DNA from 2 places in the Pseudoalteromonas sp. 20-92 genome. Region 2 is predicted to be linked to the other one. Evidence: predicted binding sites of a transcription regulator. Region 2 holds the regulator's gene; the other holds the start of a gene.
The links. Region 2 encodes FliA, which starts transcription of late flagellar genes. Its sites were predicted from a motif close to CTAAAGNTNNNNNNNNNNNNGCCGATA; they were not measured.

Region 1: a site for FliA is predicted at 6,888-6,914, ahead of pomA (flagellar motor protein PomA). Genes of this name have one in related genera too.

What each region holds. Positions count from the first base shown of each region.
Region 1 covers NZ_JANJGQ010000012.1:111,185-119,696, reverse strand. Annotated here, with positions in the region: gene NRL14_RS12230 (tetratricopeptide repeat protein) at 148-1,005, opposite strand; gene NRL14_RS12225 (M20 family metallopeptidase) at 1,117-2,427, shown strand; gene NRL14_RS12220 (DNA topoisomerase III) at 2,495-4,435, opposite strand; gene NRL14_RS12215 (hypothetical protein) at 4,478-4,993, opposite strand; gene NRL14_RS12210 (flagellar motor protein MotB) at 5,137-6,057, opposite strand; gene pomA (flagellar motor protein PomA) at 6,060-6,827, opposite strand; gene NRL14_RS12200 (exodeoxyribonuclease VII small subunit) at 7,150-7,392, shown strand; gene ispA ((2E,6E)-farnesyl diphosphate synthase) at 7,395-8,282, shown strand; gene dxs (1-deoxy-D-xylulose-5-phosphate synthase) at 8,388-8,512, shown strand, end outside.
Region 2 covers NZ_JANJGQ010000003.1:172,644-181,155, reverse strand. Annotated here, with positions in the region: gene flhB (flagellar biosynthesis protein FlhB) at 1-160, shown strand, start outside; gene flhA (flagellar biosynthesis protein FlhA) at 234-2,345, shown strand; gene flhF (flagellar biosynthesis protein FlhF) at 2,366-3,850, shown strand; gene NRL14_RS04545 (MinD/ParA family protein) at 3,843-4,703, shown strand; gene NRL14_RS04540 (RNA polymerase sigma factor FliA) at 4,730-5,440, shown strand; gene cheY (chemotaxis response regulator CheY) at 5,481-5,864, shown strand; gene NRL14_RS04530 (protein phosphatase CheZ) at 5,882-6,649, shown strand; gene NRL14_RS04525 (chemotaxis protein CheA) at 6,665-8,512, shown strand, end outside.

The DNA.
Region 1 (8,512 bases), on a different contig from region 2:
CACATGATAAGCACAAGTTACCCACAAAACCCTGTTGATAACTCTTGTTTTTACATAGCTAAACCACACTAAAGCTATTAATTAAAACCTTAAAAATGCAAAAAGCACCTTATGTAGGTGCTTCTCAAAAGTAATAATTATTAGATTCTAATATAAAATACTATATAACTTGCGACGATACTTAGCTGCGAGCGCGTCACCATCAGGTAAAGAGGCAATAATGGCTAAAAAGCTTGGTTTTGCTTCATTGAAATTCAGATCTTTTTGCAGCACTGTAAATAGTATATCCAATGCTTCTTCTTTTCTGCCGGCTTCATTGAGTAAAATACTGAGCTCTTCTTTTAATTCTAGGTCATTTGGGTACTTTTCTACTTGTTGTTGCTTTTCTTTAATCTCTGGTGAGTCTTTTGCTTCAAGCGCAGCTTCGCATTTTGCTTTTATATTATTAAAGTAAGCATCTTGCTCTTGTGCATCTATTGTATTTATAAGCGCTTGCGCTTCATCTACCTTGTGAATTTGAATACATATGTCTGCTAGCACTAATTTGATACGTGCATTCCCGCTGTCTATTTCATAAGCTTGCTTTGCATAATTAAATGCAGCATTTAAATCTGACTTTAATAACGCTTGCTTTGCTTGTTCTAACAGTAAGTCTTGTTGCGCAGGTAAATGCTTTGCTAGGGCTTCGCGTATTTGTACATCGCTTTGAACACCTGCAAGTAAATCTACTGGTGCAGAGTCTTTTAATAATACAAGCGTAGGCAGTGTTTGAAGACCAACTTGTTGCGCAAGTTGAGAAGCGAGTGCTTGCTCTGCATCGCAATCTAGGTTTGCTACTACTATATGGCTTGCATATTCTGCTGCTACTTTATCTAAAATTGCAGCCTGTCCGATGCAGTCAGGACTTTGAGGAGAGAAAAAGTTAAGCAACACCAATTTTTGTTGTGATGTTTCACCGAGTACTTGTTGAAGGTTTTGCGCATTAATACTAACTATGTTGCCCATTGAATTGATTGCCATATTCGTCTATTTAGGTTTTTATATGGTGGTGAACATAATAATTACAAGTCATATACCTAAATCACTCGGTATACATATTCAACAATAAGGGAAAATATGAAATTAACTTACCTAAGTGCAATACTTTTATTAGCAAGCCCATTAGTACAAGCAAATGGACTCGATCTGAATTTAAGCAAAGCCATGCCAGCTATTGAAAAGTTTTACCTCGATTTACACCAATCCCCAGAGCTCTCTTATCACGAACAAGAAACAGGTAAAAAGATAGCAGATAGATTAACTCAGCTGGGTTTTAAAGTAACAAGTAATGTAGGTGGCTTTGGTGTAGTTGGTATTTATAAAAATGGTGAGGGGCCGACAGTAATGATCCGTACTGACACCGATGGCTTACCTATAATAGAGCAGACAGGAAAGTCCTATGCCTCAAAAGTTAAAGTAACAGACGAGCACGGTGCAAAAGTAGGTGTAATGCACGGCTGTGGCCACGATATCCACATGAGTTCTTTTATTGGAACTGCAGAGCAGTTAATTACTCATAAAAAACAGTGGCAAGGTACATTAATGATGGTTGCACAGCCTGCAGAAGAAGTAGGTGGGGGTGCTAAAGCGATGCTAAGCGAAGGACTATTTAGTAAATATGCAAAACCTGATCATATAATTGCTTTACATGTAAGCGCTAGCGTCCCCGCTGGTAAGGTATCAATGAAAAATGAATACACGATGGCAAGTGTAGATTCTGTCGATATTACAATTAAAGGTAAAGGTGGTCATGGTGCTTATCCGCATACAACTATAGACCCAGTGGTTATAGCTTCACGCACTGTACTTGCTCTACAAACAATCACAAGCCGAGAGCTTTCACCGCTTGAGCCTTCTGTTATTACAGTGGGGTCTATTCATGGTGGTTCAAAACATAATGTGATTTCGGATGAAGTAAAACTACAACTCACTCTCAGAAGCTATAACCCCGATGTAAGAAGCGCTCAAATAGCTGCTATCAAACGAATCACCGCAGGTATTGCACAAAGTGCTGGCTTAAATGAATCTAACTACCCTGTAATATATGTACATGAAGATGAATCGATTCCATCTACTTATAATAACCCTGCACAAACAGACATTGTTAGAAACTCTATTGCCAGCGCAATTGGCGATACTAATGTACTTGAAACACAAGCTGTAATGGCGGGTGAAGATTTTGGCCTATACGGACGTACCGATGAAAACATCCCTATTACCTTATTTTGGCTAGGTGGCGTAAACCAAGCACAATATGCAGATTCGATAAAAACAGGTGAGGTACTTCCTTCTCTACACTCTAGTAAATTTGCACCAGATTATAAAGTTGCTATTCCTACCGGAATAAAAGCAATGAGTAACGCTGCTGTTGCCTTATTTAATAAGTAACCTGAGTTCAGGTTAAGTAATACCAATTCAACATTAAGCAATATGGTTTAATAAAATGGCTCTGTTGCTAACTAGCAACAGAGCTTTTTTTATAACTCGACTTTTTAAAGGTCGCTTTTCCACCTCGTTTAGCAAAACGTTTTTTAGGTGAGGTCTTTGGTAACTTCGCAAATGCATTGCTATCGCAGTTTGCTGCTAATTGAACAAACCCATTTAGGTCAGCAAGTAAAGGCTGTAAAAATTGCTGATAACTCATTGCTTGCTGTGCAATATCACCTAAGCTCGACTCCCACTTTGCGGTTAAATCAGGACTCGCTAAACCTTGTGGTAATACGCTAATAAGAGCAAGTCCCGTTTCGGTCGCTCTAATTGACTTACCTTCACGTTTTAAAAAACGCCGCTTAAATAGCAACTCGATTATTCCCGCACGTGTTGCCTCCGTACCTAAACCATCAGTGTCTTTTAATACTTTTTTAATTTGTGGATCTTTAACATAACGGCTAATGCCCGTCATCGCAGCCAATAATGTGGCATCGGTAAAATAAGCAGGGGGCGACGTATGCTTTTCGACTACTTCGCCTTTATCGCAAAAAAGAGGCATACCTTTTGTTAAAGGAGGTAGCGAGGCTTCATCTTTTAATTCAAATTTACCCATTAACACCTTAAAACCCAAGCTTACATCTTGCTTTGCATTTGCCTTAAAAAGCCCACCAGCAATAATTACCTCAGCTTTAGTTTCGTTATATATATAGTCGGGATAAAACTGAATTAAGTAATGACGGCTTATTAATTGATATACCTTTGCTTCGTCACCGCTCAAACTCGCTGACTTTAACTGCTTAGACGTAGGCACAATGGCATGATGGGCAGCCACTTTTGAATCGTTAAAACATTTACTACGCTTTCTTACATCTGCCCCGTTTACCAATTCACTGCTTTGCCCCCCATTAGCACTTATTGCCTTTAAAATAGCAGATGCTTCTTGATGGTGATCTTTGGGTAAATAACGATTATCTGAGCGTGGGTAAGTAATTAGTTTATGACGTTCGTAAAGTATTTGGCAAATATCCAATACTTTTTGAGCTGGCATACCAAATGCTTTAGCAGCATCTATTTGCAGAGCAGATAAATTATAAGGTAATGGAGCACTTTGCTTTTTTTGTTTTTGGTCGAGTGAAGTAAGTTCAGCACTTTGCTTTGTAATGCGTGAAGCAACATTTTCTGCAAGAGCTTTGTTAAGTATTCGCCCTTCTTCATCTTGATGTGGCTCACATGCTTTGCTTGGAACCCACTTAGCTATGAATGGTTGATTATCTGGAGTAAACAAATGCGCCAATACATCGTAAAAAGGCTTAGATACAAAATTCGCTATTTCGTTATCTCTATTAACAACAAGACCTAAAATAGGGGTTTGAACCCGCCCTACCGAAAGCACATTACCAAATCCTGCTTTTTGCCCAGCTAATGTATATGCACGCGTTAAATTCATACCAAATAACCAATCCGCACGAGAGCGCGCTAAAGCAGATACACTTAACGGAATAAAATCTCGATTAGAACGCATAACGCCCAGTGATTTTTTTACCGCAGATAAATTTAAATCACTAATGAGTAAACGTTGCGTACTTTGCTTTTTAGCCTGACTTATTTTAGCTTCTTCTATTACTTGGTCAACCAGAAGCTGGCCTTCGCGGTCTGGATCGCCAGCATGAATAAGTTGCGAAGCTTGTTTAATTAATTTTTTTAAAACAGTGAGCTGTTTGCGAGTTTTGGTTTTGGCTTTTAACTTCCACTGCTCAGGTATTATAGGTAAGTGATCAAACTGCCACTTTTTAAAGCGCTCATCATAATCATCAGGCTCTGCTTGTTCTAGTAAATGCCCAATACACCACGAGACACAATCACCGTTAGCAACTTCTATATAGCCATCGTGTTTTTTATGTGGTTTTGGTAACGCATCAGCAATAGCGCGTCCAAGTGAAGGTTTTTCTGCAATGTAGAGTTTCATAGCTTGCTCACCACTGTTCATATAAACAGTAGTTTAGCACAGCTATTTTAAAGGAGGGGCTTTTTTATAACCATTACTGGTTATAACTTTATTATTTTTTATCACTAAATAAATCAGCGGAAGATAGCACACCACTATGGTGCCCGTATTAATTAAAGGTAAAAGCGTTTTATACATTAGCGTGCTATAAGATAGATCCCAAAGGTGGCGATCAACAACGCGAAAAAGTTGTAAAATTGGTGCTGTGATAACAACCAACTGACCTAACACACATTGCCATAAGTAAACCTTGTCTTTTATCCCAAGATAAGCAATTAAAGCCATCCAAGCAACGTCATTAAATGCCCAGACAAGATATCTATATATATAAATATCTTTATCAAACTCTCTTAAAGAATCGTATATAAGTGCACCAAATAAGAAAAATACACCTGTGACACATACAAATCGTAATGCTAAAAAATCTTTACGCAAATAGAAAATAACAATAGCTGGGATTAAAAATAAAACCCAGCTAAGTTCAAGAAATGCAATTACCTTATCAACCCATAAAGGCATTGTTATTCTTTCGTCTTATCATCATCTCCGCCACTACCATTTCCCGGCATATCGCTATACTTATATTTTTTATTCATGGGTACTCCATTACATTTGTTAAGATTTATTATCTTAAGTTAAAAAAACTGCTTTGCCAAGCGGTACTATCTTACATCAATTGGGGCTGACTCTTTTGCCTTACCTTGTAAAATAGAAATCTCTACACGCCTGTTACGACGGCGGTCTTCATCTGTATCATTTGGTACAAGAGGTCTTGTTTCAGCTCGCCCAACAACCATCATCCGAGTTTTGTCAAAGCCTTGTACTTTTTGTAATTCACTTGCAACAGCCACAGCACGTTTAGATGATAAATCCCAATTATTAACATACAGTTCATTCGACACCTGAAAATCATCGGTATGCCCTGAAACTGTAATCTCTCCTGGCACATCTTTTAAAAGAACACCGATATCTTGAATTATAGGTTTAAACTTAGGTTGTAAAAATGCACTACCTGAAGGAAAGGAACCGTTTTCTCTAATACGAATAATTATTTGCTGCCCTAAAGACTCAAGCTCTATTGCACCATCAATAATTTGCTTTTCAAGCTGCTGCGCGATTTTTTTAACAAGCTCGTTTGTTTGTTCTTGATCCGCTGCTGAAATAGCCTGCTCTGAAGATTTTTCCTGCGAAGTGCTCCGAGACTCACCACCACGTTTATCACCTCGTTGTTCTTGCCTGCCGCCAGCTGAACTTTCATCACCGGCTTGAAATTCAAGCATTTGCTGAGTCATTTCTACGGTTTGCTGCTGAATAGTTTCAATTGGTGTAGGTTCTGGTTTACCTGGCGTAAACTCCATTGCAATAACCGAGGTACCTTTGGGAATATCTTTTACTTCTATTTTGTTTTGTACACCGAAAGCAAACTTCATCGAGCCTGCTATTTGTTTAAATTTAAGTACATCCATTTCAGAAAATGCAAGCAAGAGTACAAAAAAGCACATCAGTAAAGACATTAAGTCGGCAAAGGTTCCCATCCAAGCAGGTAAACCAGGAGGTGGACATTTACACTCTTGCTCAGACATGGTTACTCCTCAGTATCAACTTTACGTTTTGATTCAGCTAAGTAGTTCTTCAAAATACCTTCAATCACTTTTGGATTTTGACCATCTTGGATACCTAAAACTGCATCTAAAATCAAACGTTGATTCATCGCCTCTTCGTCTTTACGAAGTTCCAATTTAACTTGAATAGGGATAGCCACTACGTTTGCTAAAAAGGCACCGTATAAGGTAGTTAATAGTGCAACAGCCATTGAAGGACCAATTGATTTTGGATCGTCCATATTCGATAACATAGCAACTAAACCAATAAGCGTACCAATCATACCCATTGCAGGAGCAATATCGGCCATCGCTTTAAATAAGCCTGCGCCCATTTCATGTCGTGTTGAAGTTAAAGTGATATCTTTTTGTAAGGTCGCTCTAACAACGTCAGCATCGTGACCATCAACTAGCATATCTACACCTTTACGCATAAATTGATTTGGTATTTCAGCTTCCTCAAGCGCCAGAAAACCGCCCTTTCGAGCTGAATCTGCAAGTTCAACCGCTTTTTCAATTAACTCTTCCGGCGATTCAATTTTAAACATAAAAGCTTTAGCGGCAACTTTACCTATCCCAAAAAATTGTCCCATGGTGTAATTAGATAAAACTATAAATATAGAGCCACCAAATACAATTACCACTGAAGGGGTATTGTAAAACATGGCCATTTCACCACTACTACTCATAAACATGGACATGACAATTAAGCCAATTGCGCCAAGGATCCCTATTATGGTTGCTAAATCCACATTACCTCCAGAGGTTTCATGCACTAAGGCCTTATTGTAAAACTTTTATTATTAACTGCTTATCGGCAACATGCTAAATTGCTTGAGTCATATATGAAAATAAACATAAAAAACAATTTCAGGATTATTTTTAAACAAAGTTACAATGTTAATATAACGATTAATCATTTAAATGATATCAGTATGACCGTAATTAAGGCTTTATTAATCCACATAAAGTAACATTTAGCCGTAATAGAAGAAAAAAACATATCATTCTTTGACCTAGTTTAGCATTCCCCCTAAAATTGGCTCCTAAATTTATCAAGTAAGCTGAAATAAGATGGCGACTAAAAAACCTGAAAACTTAAGTTTCGAACAAGCACTAGAAGAATTATCAATAATTGTTAGTGATATGGAACAAGGTGATTTATCGCTTGAGCAGTCATTGAAGCAGTTTGAACGCGGTATTGCTCTAGCTAACGCTTCATCTGGTAAACTCAAGCAAGCAGAACAAAAGGTATCTATTTTAATGGGTAATGGCGATAAATCAGTACTTACAAACTTTGATAATGATATGGAATAGCGGTGAGCATTAAAGAACATATTGAGCGTGCTCAAATAGACGTTGCATCAGCACTAAACCTTTATTTTGAACAAGCACTTGATAGTGATAGAGCAATAAAAGAAGCAACTCATTACAGTTTGTTTAATGGTGGAAAAAGGCTGCGCCCATTTTTAGTCTACGCAACAGGCAAAATATTAGGGGCAGACAAAAAAGATTTAGATATATTAGCAGCAGCTATTGAATGCATACACAGTTACTCGCTAGTACATGATGACTTACCTGCTATGGATGACGACGATCTGCGTCGTGGTCGACCAACTTGTCATATAGTTTATGGTGAAGCCCAAGCAATTTTAGCCGGCGATGCTCTTCAAACTTTAGCTTTTGAACTAATTGCTAAACATAGTTTTAACTGCTCTGCTCAAACACAGGTAAAAATGATAGCGGCACTCGCCCACGCATCAGGCCTTGAAGGAATGGTTTCAGGTCAAGGTTTAGATATTGCAGCCACTGATAAAATAATTACAGTACAAGAACTTGAGCGAATACATAAGCTAAAAACTGGCGCACTTATTAATTGCGCAATTACACTTGGTGCACTGTGCAGCGAAAATGTTGATGAACAAACCTTAGAAAACTTAAGCGTTTTTGGGTATGCTATAGGGCTTGCATTTCAAGTACACGACGACATTTTAGATGTTGAAGGCGATACGGTTACTTTAGGTAAACCACAAGGCTCCGATATTGCCGCGAATAAAGCGACATACCCTGCGTTATTAGGTATGCTAGGCGCTAAAGAAAAGGCACAAAACTTAATACAACAAGCCCATGAAGCGTTGGCAAATATAGATGCAGACACCACACTTCTTGCATCGCTGGCAAATTACCTAATTGAGCGTGACCACTAATTATTACTCACACGTATTGCAATTAACACTGACATTATTACTCAACATTAATTATTCGTAAAAGCTTTGGATTAATTAATGTTAGCGAAGGATATATATAAAACCATGACACTTGATAGTAGCAAGTATCCATTACTTAATTTGGTTGACGAGCCAGCCCAATTGCGTGATTTAGCGCAAGATAAACTCCCTGCATTTAGCAATGAGCTGCGCGATTATTTACTCAACTC
Region 2 (8,512 bases):
TACGGCTGAAGTTGGCGATCAAATACCTGATCAGTTATTTACGGCTGTTGCACAAGTGCTAGCGTATGTATTTCAGCTAAAACGTTTTAACAAGGGACGAGGAAAACGCCCTACAAAGCTTAGTAATAAACTCCCCATCCCTGACGCCTACAAGTATTAATATCGCAAATTTACTAACTTGGAATAGTTATTGCTAATTCTATATAGTGTCAATTTTTTGAAATTGTAGAATTATGAGTTTTAAAGCGGTATTACAACAACTTAACAGAGACAAAAAAGAATATGCCAAAGGAGTAGGGACTCCTTTGCTTGTGCTTGCTGCACTGGGAATGGTGATTTTACCATTACCGCCATTTTTACTCGACATCCTTTTTTCGTTTAATATTGCGCTCGCATTAGTTGTATTACTCGTGACTGTTTACACGATGAAACCAGTTGAATTTGGTATGTTCCCCGCTGTATTACTTATCGCTACGATTATGCGCTTAGCGCTCAACGTTGCAAGTACTCGAGTTGTGTTACTTGAGGGTCACAACGGTGGTGATGCTGCAGGTAAGGTCATTGAAGCATTTGGCTCAGTTGTAATTGGTGGTAACTATGCAGTTGGTTTAGTTGTATTTTTAATTCTTATCATTATCAACTTTGTAGTAATAACAAAGGGTGCTGGACGTATTTCTGAGGTATCTGCACGTTTCACCCTTGATGCAATGCCAGGTAAACAAATGGCAATAGATGCCGATTTAAATGCGGGCTTTATTAGTGCTGAGCAAGCGCGTGACCGTCGCGAGGAAGTAACTCGCGAAGCCGATTTTTACGGTTCAATGGATGGTGCGAGTAAGTTTGTAAAAGGCGATGCAATAGCCGGTATCGTTATTTTAATTATTAATATTGTAGGTGGCTTATTTGTTGGGATGATCCAGCATAATTTAAGTTTTAGCCATGCAATGGAAGTATATACACTTCTAACCATTGGTGACGGTCTGGTTGCTCAGCTTCCATCATTATTGCTCTCAATTGGCACGGCAATTGTAGTAACACGTCAAAATGAGTCGCTTAATATGGGTGACCAATTCAAGAAACAACTTGGTAACGAAAAGTCACTCTTTATTGCTTCAGGTATTTTGATCATCATGGGGTTAGTCCCTGGTATGCCGCATTTTGCTTTTTTGAGTTTAGGCGCACTACTTGGTTACTTAGCCTATTACACGCAGCAAAGTAAAATCAAAGCTGCTGCAGCCGAAGCTGAAGAGGCTGCAAATGGCGGAAGCACCGCGACAGGTGTTGCGAATAAACAAGAGCAAAAAGAGCTTGGTTGGGATGATGTTCAGCAAGTTGATGTAATAGGATTAGAAGTAGGGTATAGATTAATTCCGCTGGTTGATCAATCACAAGGTGGTGAACTACTCAACCGGATTAAAGGAGTGCGTAAAAAGCTTTCTCAAGAGCTTGGATTTTTAGTTCCTCCTGTTCATATTCGCGATAATTTAGAACTAGACCCTAATGCTTACAGAATAACGCTAATGGGAGTATCTACTGGTGAGGGGGAGCTTAAGCATGGTGATGAGCTGGCTATTAACCCAGGGCAAGTATTTGGTCCAATAAAAGGAATTGAAACTAAAGATCCTGCATTTGGATTAGACGCGGTTTGGATTAAACCTGATCAAAAAGACGAAGCTCAATCTTTAGGCTATACCGTTGTTGATTCTGCCACAGTGGTTGCAACTCATATTAGTCAGTTGTTAACTAACAGCGCAGCGTTGTTACTAGGGCATGAAGAAGTTCAAAACTTACTTGATATGCTTGGAAAGAGTCATCCTCGTTTGGTTGAAGGACTTGTCCCTGATGTATTGCCGTTAACCGCTATTGTAAAAGTACTACAGAACTTATTGAATGAAGGGGTGGCTATTCGCGATATGCGATCAATTGTACAAACCCTTGTTGAGTATGGTCCTCGTAGCCAAGACCCTGATGTATTAACGGCTGCAGTGCGTATTTCTCTGCGTAGATTAATTGTTCAAGATGCGGTTGGAATGTCATCTGAAATACCTGTCATAACCTTGGCGCCTGAGTTGGAACAGATGTTGCATCAGTCATTACAAAATGCAGGCGATGAAGGTGCCGGTATAGAGCCAGGACTTGCAGAGCGACTTCAAGTGTCATTGAATGAAGCGCATCAAAATCAAGAAATGGCCGGTGAACCTTCAATACTGTTAACGTCAGGAATGTTACGTACTGTGTTATCTCGTTTTGTTAAGTACACCATACCAGGATTAAGGGTGATGTCTTATCAAGAGGTGCCAGACGAAAGACAGATAAAAATTGTCAGCTCTGTAGGCCAACAATAAGATTTTAAAGAGGTTGAATAATGAAAATTAAACGTTTTTTTGCTAAAGATATGCGTACAGCACTTAAAGAAGTGAAAGATGAACTTGGTGTTGATGCGGTTATTATGTCTAACAAAAAGCTGGCTAATGGCGTTGAGATTGTAGCCGCAGTTGATTATGAAAAAGCGGCCCCTAAATCAGCTGCACAGCCGCAAAATATTTTAGCGCGTGCGGATGACTCAGCACAATCACACAGTATACATAATTTTGTAAAGCCAGAGCCTCAACGCGCTAAAGCAGCCCCCCAAGCTAGGGTTGCAGATAGTTTAGAAGCTTTACTAGAGCGTCAATCTCCTCGCCCACGTTCACCTGAATTAGCATCAATGTTTTCTCAATCGGGTATTGAAACGACCGATAATTATCAAGAGCCAGTTGTCAAACCTCGCTCAGCGAATATGTTTGCTCGCGAAGATATTGCACCAACACGTCCACAGACCCAAGCCGATAGTTTAGGTTTTGATGACCTAGATCGTGATTTTGATGATCTAGATAGCCCCGTAACACCTCAAGCGCACGTTAAAAATAATGAAAGTGAAGAAATGACGTCAATGCGTGAAGAAATGAACGCTATTCGTCAATTGCTAGAGCACCAAGTGTCAGGTTTAATGCAGCAAGATATGGCACGCCGTGACCCCACACGTGCTTGTATGATTGACCGTTTAGTTGGTATGGGAATCGATAAAGAAGTTGCAGAACAAATGGCGTGTTTTGTACCTGATGACGTATCTCGCCAACAAGGTTGGAAGGCTTTGTTAACAATGGTCGAAGACCAGATGCAAACTACGAATAATGAAATACTACGTCAAGGTGGTGTTTACGCCTTGGTAGGCCCTACTGGTGTGGGGAAAACGACAACAGTTGCAAAGTTGGCTGCTTTAGGCGCACAGAAATACGGTGCAGATAAAGTGGCGCTAATAACCACCGATACATACAGAATTGGTGCTTATGAGCAACTTGCAACATACGGTCGAATTATCGGTTGTGGAGTAAAGCAGGTTAAAGATGCTAATGAATTAGCTGAAGTTTTATACCATTTACGAAATAAACGTCTAGTATTAATTGATACAGCAGGTATGAGTCAACGAGACTTACGTTTAACAGAGCAATTGAATACGCTTATGCGCAATCAACGTGTTGATATTCGTAGTTATTTAGTATTAAGTGCAACAGCGCAAATAAATGTCTTGCAAGAAACAGTACGACATTTCAAAAAAGTGCAGTTAAGTGGTTGTATTTTCACCAAGTTGGATGAATCTTTAAGTTTAGGTGAGATTATTAGTATTGCGATTCAAAATCGCCTTCCAATAGGGTATCTTACTAATGGTCAACGAGTTCCAGAAGACATTCGTGTTGCAAATGCAGAAAAACTAGTAAAAAAAGCTGAGCAATTGTATTTGAAAAGAATAAAAGCACAACATTCACGACACCAAGCAGTGGCGTCGAGCACAGTAGGGATGTATGATTAACACAGTATTAGATCAAGCAAGCGGCCTGCGCAAAATGAGTCAAAACAATAACAACGGCGTAAAAGTTATCGCTGTTACTGGTGGCAAGGGTGGTGTAGGTAAAACAAATGTTTCACTTAACACGGCAATAGCATTAGGCCAGCAAGGTAATCGAGTTTTAGTACTTGATGCCGACTTAGGTCTAGCGAACTGTGATGTGATGCTCGGATTACGGGTTGAACGTAATTTATCACATGTACTTTCTGGTGAGTGTGAACTCGATGAGATTTTAGTTGAAGGTCCTGCAGGAATTAAAATTGTACCAGCGACCTCTGGTTCTCAGAGTATGGTGGAATTATCACCGTCTGAACATGCAGGCCTTATACGCGCTTTTAGCGAATTAAATACCGAATTTGATATCTTAATTGTAGATACCGCTGCGGGTATTTCAGATATGGTACTGAGCTTTTCTCGTGCTGCTCAAGATGTAATGGTTGTAGTGTGCGACGAACCGACTTCAATCACAGATGCTTATGCACTTATTAAAGTGTTAAGTCGTGAGCATGGGGTGTATAAATTCAAAATTGTAGCTAATATGGTTCGTAGTATGCGTGAAGGTCATGAGTTATTTGCAAAACTTTCAAAAGTAACGGACCGATTTTTAGATGTGTCAATGGAGTTGGTTGCAACAATCCCTTATGACGAAAATATGCGTAAGGCAACTCGCCGTCAAAAAGTGATTGTAGAACTTTTTCCTAGTTCTCCTGCTTCAGTTGCCTTTAAAGCACTGGCGACAAGAGCAGTGAAATGGCCTATACCTAACCAACCTTCAGGACATTTAGAGTTTTTTATTGAGAAGCTAGTTAACGGCTAATTATGACAACATTGGTAAATAGAGCTATGGGATATCAATCAACACAAAATTTAAATGTGATTGTTGAAAAACATGCATCGCTAGTCAAAAAAGTGGCATGTCATTTAATTGCTCGTTTGCCTCCAAGTGTCCAACTCGATGACCTAATTCAGTCGGGTATGATAGGCCTAATTGAAGCATCAAAAAACTTTGATGCAACCAAAGGCGCAAGTTTTGAAACGTTCGCGGGAATACGAATTCGCGGTGCCATGCTTGATGAAATGCGCCGTGGTGACTGGGCTCCTCGGTCGGTTCATAGAAAAAGCCGTCTTGTAGCCGAGACGATTGCTGGATTAGAAAGTAGCTTGAATCGTGAACCAACCGATATAGAAGTTGCTGAAAAACTTGAAATTTCGTTAAATGAGTACCATCATATTTTAAACGATGTAAACACAAGTAAAGTGTTAGGCATCGAAGACCTCGGGGTCGATGAAGATGTTATTACCACGGCGGGCCAAGATTTAACGCTAGACAAACCGTTTAATAACGTTAAAAATGAACGATTTAATGAATCATTATTAAATGCTATCAAGTCATTACCAGAGCGAGACGCAATGGTACTTTCTTTGTACTATAACGATGAAATGAATTTAAAAGAAATTGGACATATACTCGATGTAAGTGAATCGCGTGTAAGTCAGATACATGGTCAGGCGATGATTAAGCTAAAAGCAAAAATCAATGACTGGATAAACTAGTAGTAAGTAAATACAGGTTAAGACCTCACTGGAGGATGTTTTGGATAAAAACATGAAAATTCTTGTTGTTGATGATTTTTCGACAATGAGACGTATTATTAAAAATCTATTGCGCGACTTAGGCTTTACCAACGTCCAAGAAGCGGATGACGGCTCTACAGCCTTACCCATGTTACAAAATCAAGTTTTTGATTTTGTGGTAACAGATTGGAACATGCCAGGAATGCAAGGTATTGATCTTTTGAGAGCGATAAGGGCTGACGATAAATTAAAACACCTTCCTGTTTTAATGGTGACAGCTGAAGCTAAAAAAGAACAAATAATAGCAGCGGCTCAAGCTGGTGTTAATGGCTATATTGTAAAACCATTTACAGCTGGCACATTAAAAACTAAATTAGAAAAAGTGTTCGAACGCTTAGGTTAATAATAGGGGAAAGGCTTATGCCAGCACCTGCTGCGCCTCGGATAACGTTAGAACAAGCTCGTCAGCTCGTCACTTTTTTAGAAAATGGCGAACATGATAAAGCTGATCAACTAATTTTAGATACTGCATCTAAAGAGCAGTCAGAAATATTTGACGAAGTGGGAAAGTTGACGCGTCAACTACATGAAGCTTTAAAAGGCTTTGAGCTAGACACGCGCCTAACAGATCTCACTAACGACGCTATACCTGATGCTAAAAAACGGCTTAATTATGTCATTGAGATGACAGAAAATGCTGCAAATAAAACCATGGATGCGGTTGAGGCGAGTTTACCGATAGCACAACAGTTAGCGGATGAAATATCCCATATCAAACCGACATGGGACCGTCTAATGAGTCGTGAAATTGAACTCGGTGAATTTAAAGTACTGTGCCACAGCATTGATAAATTCATGAGCAGTTCTCATCATAAAACTGATGAGTTACAAAGCTTCATGACTAACATATTAATGGCCCAAGATTATCAAGATTTGACAGGTCAAGTAATTCGCCGAATTATAGAACTTGTTAGGGAAGTTGAAGAAAGCTTACTTCATCTTTTAACTGCTTTTTCTGAACAAGATATCAGTAAAGCAGTCACCCTAAAACCACAAAAAATAGATGACCCAGTTGACCCAGAAACATTAGCAGGTCCTGAAGGGCCTATTATTGATAAAGAATCACGTAATGATGTTGTGTCTGATCAAGATGAAGTCGATGATCTTTTATCAAGTTTGGGCTTCTAAGAGGAGAGTAACTGCATGTTTGAAGTCGATGAAGATATTTTACAAGACTTTCTTGTAGAAGCAGGAGAAATCCTTGAGCTTTTATCTGAACAGTTAGTTGAACTGGAAAACAATCCAGAAGATACCGAGTTGCTAAATGCTATATTTAGAGGCTTTCATACCGTAAAAGGCGGTGCTGGATTCTTAGCTATGACTGAGCTTGTTGACGCATGTCACGGCGCAGAAAATGTATTCGACTTGTTAAGGCAGGGCGTTCGTTCTGTTAATTCTGAGCTAATGGATGTTATCTTACAAGCACTTGATACTATCAATGAAATGTTTGCGACGATTCAAAATCGTGATAAACCAGAACCTGCGGATCCTCAACTACTTGAAGTTTTACATAAGTTAGGTCTCCCCCCCACAGAAGACGAGTTATCAGGTACTTCTCCTGAAGTTGTTGTAGAACAGCCTCAAGAAGAAGCCGCTGAAGCACAAACTCCCAGTACTGATGGTGCGGACCCTTTTGCTTTTGATGAGCTGTTTAGTGGTCCAACTTCATCTGAAACTGACTCTCAAATTGATGAAATTACAGAGGATGAGTTTGAAAACCTACTTGATGAATTACATGGTACAAGCCAAGAATCGGCAGTAAAAGCCCCCACAAATAGTCATGATTTGAATGGTGATATTACAGACGATGAGTTTGATAATTTACTAGACGAGCTTCATGGTGTTGGCAGTTTCGGCTCTGTTGCAGCGCAAGAAAGTAATGTTACACCTGATGTACAAAAGCCATCGCCTTCGACTAACAATACAGATTCATCGAACGATGATATCAGTGATGATGAATTTGAATCACTGTTAGATGAACTTCATGGTAAGGGAACTGCACCTAAATCTTTAGAAAGCACTCCTGCGATTGCTGAAAAACCAGCCGCAAAACAAGCTGTTCCTAAGCCCAAAGCAGCCCCAGTACCAAAAGTTGAAGCATCAAAACCAGTACCTGCAAAACCTGCTGAAAAAACAGCTGCTAAAGCACCTGCTGCAGCTCCAAAAAAGGCTACTGCACCAACTGCTGAAACGACAGTGCGTGTTGACACTAAACGCTTAGATCAAATTATGAATATGGTCGGTGAATTGGTACTTGTTCGTAACCGCTTAGTTAGCTTGGCTACGAATTCTGAAAGCGAAGCAATGGGTAAAGCTATATCTAACTTAGATGTTGTTACTGCTGATATTCAAGGTGCGGTTATGCAAACCCGCATGCAACCAATTAAAAAAGTGTTTGGCCGATTTCCTCGAGTTGTTCGTGATTTAGCACGCAGCTTAAATAAAGACATTAATCTATTATTAGTTGGTGAAGAGACTGATTTAGATAAAAATTTGGTTGAGGCATTAGCCGACCCTTTAGTGCATTTAGTGCGTAACTCTGTTGATCACGGTATTGAAATGCCAGATTTTCGTGAGGCTGCTGGAAAACCAAGAACAGGTACTGTTACGTTATCAGCATCTCAGCAAGGCGATCATATTTTACTTACCATTAAAGATGATGGTGCAGGTATGGACGCTGAGAAGCTGAAAAAAATAGCGATTAGTAAAGGTGTTCTTGATCACGACCAAGCAAGCCGGCTTTCTGATACTGAAGCATATAATTTAATTTTTGCACCTGGTTTTTCAACAAAAGAAGAGATTTCGGATATTTCAGGTCGTGGCGTTGGTATGGATGTAGTTAAAACCAAAATTACCCAACTTAATGGCTCGGTAAGTATTCAGTCAGAGTTAGGTGTTGGGACTACTTTAGAGATAAAAGTACCATTAACTCTCGCTATCTTGCCGACCTTAATGGTTGTTGTTGGAGAGCAAACATTTGCATTACCACTT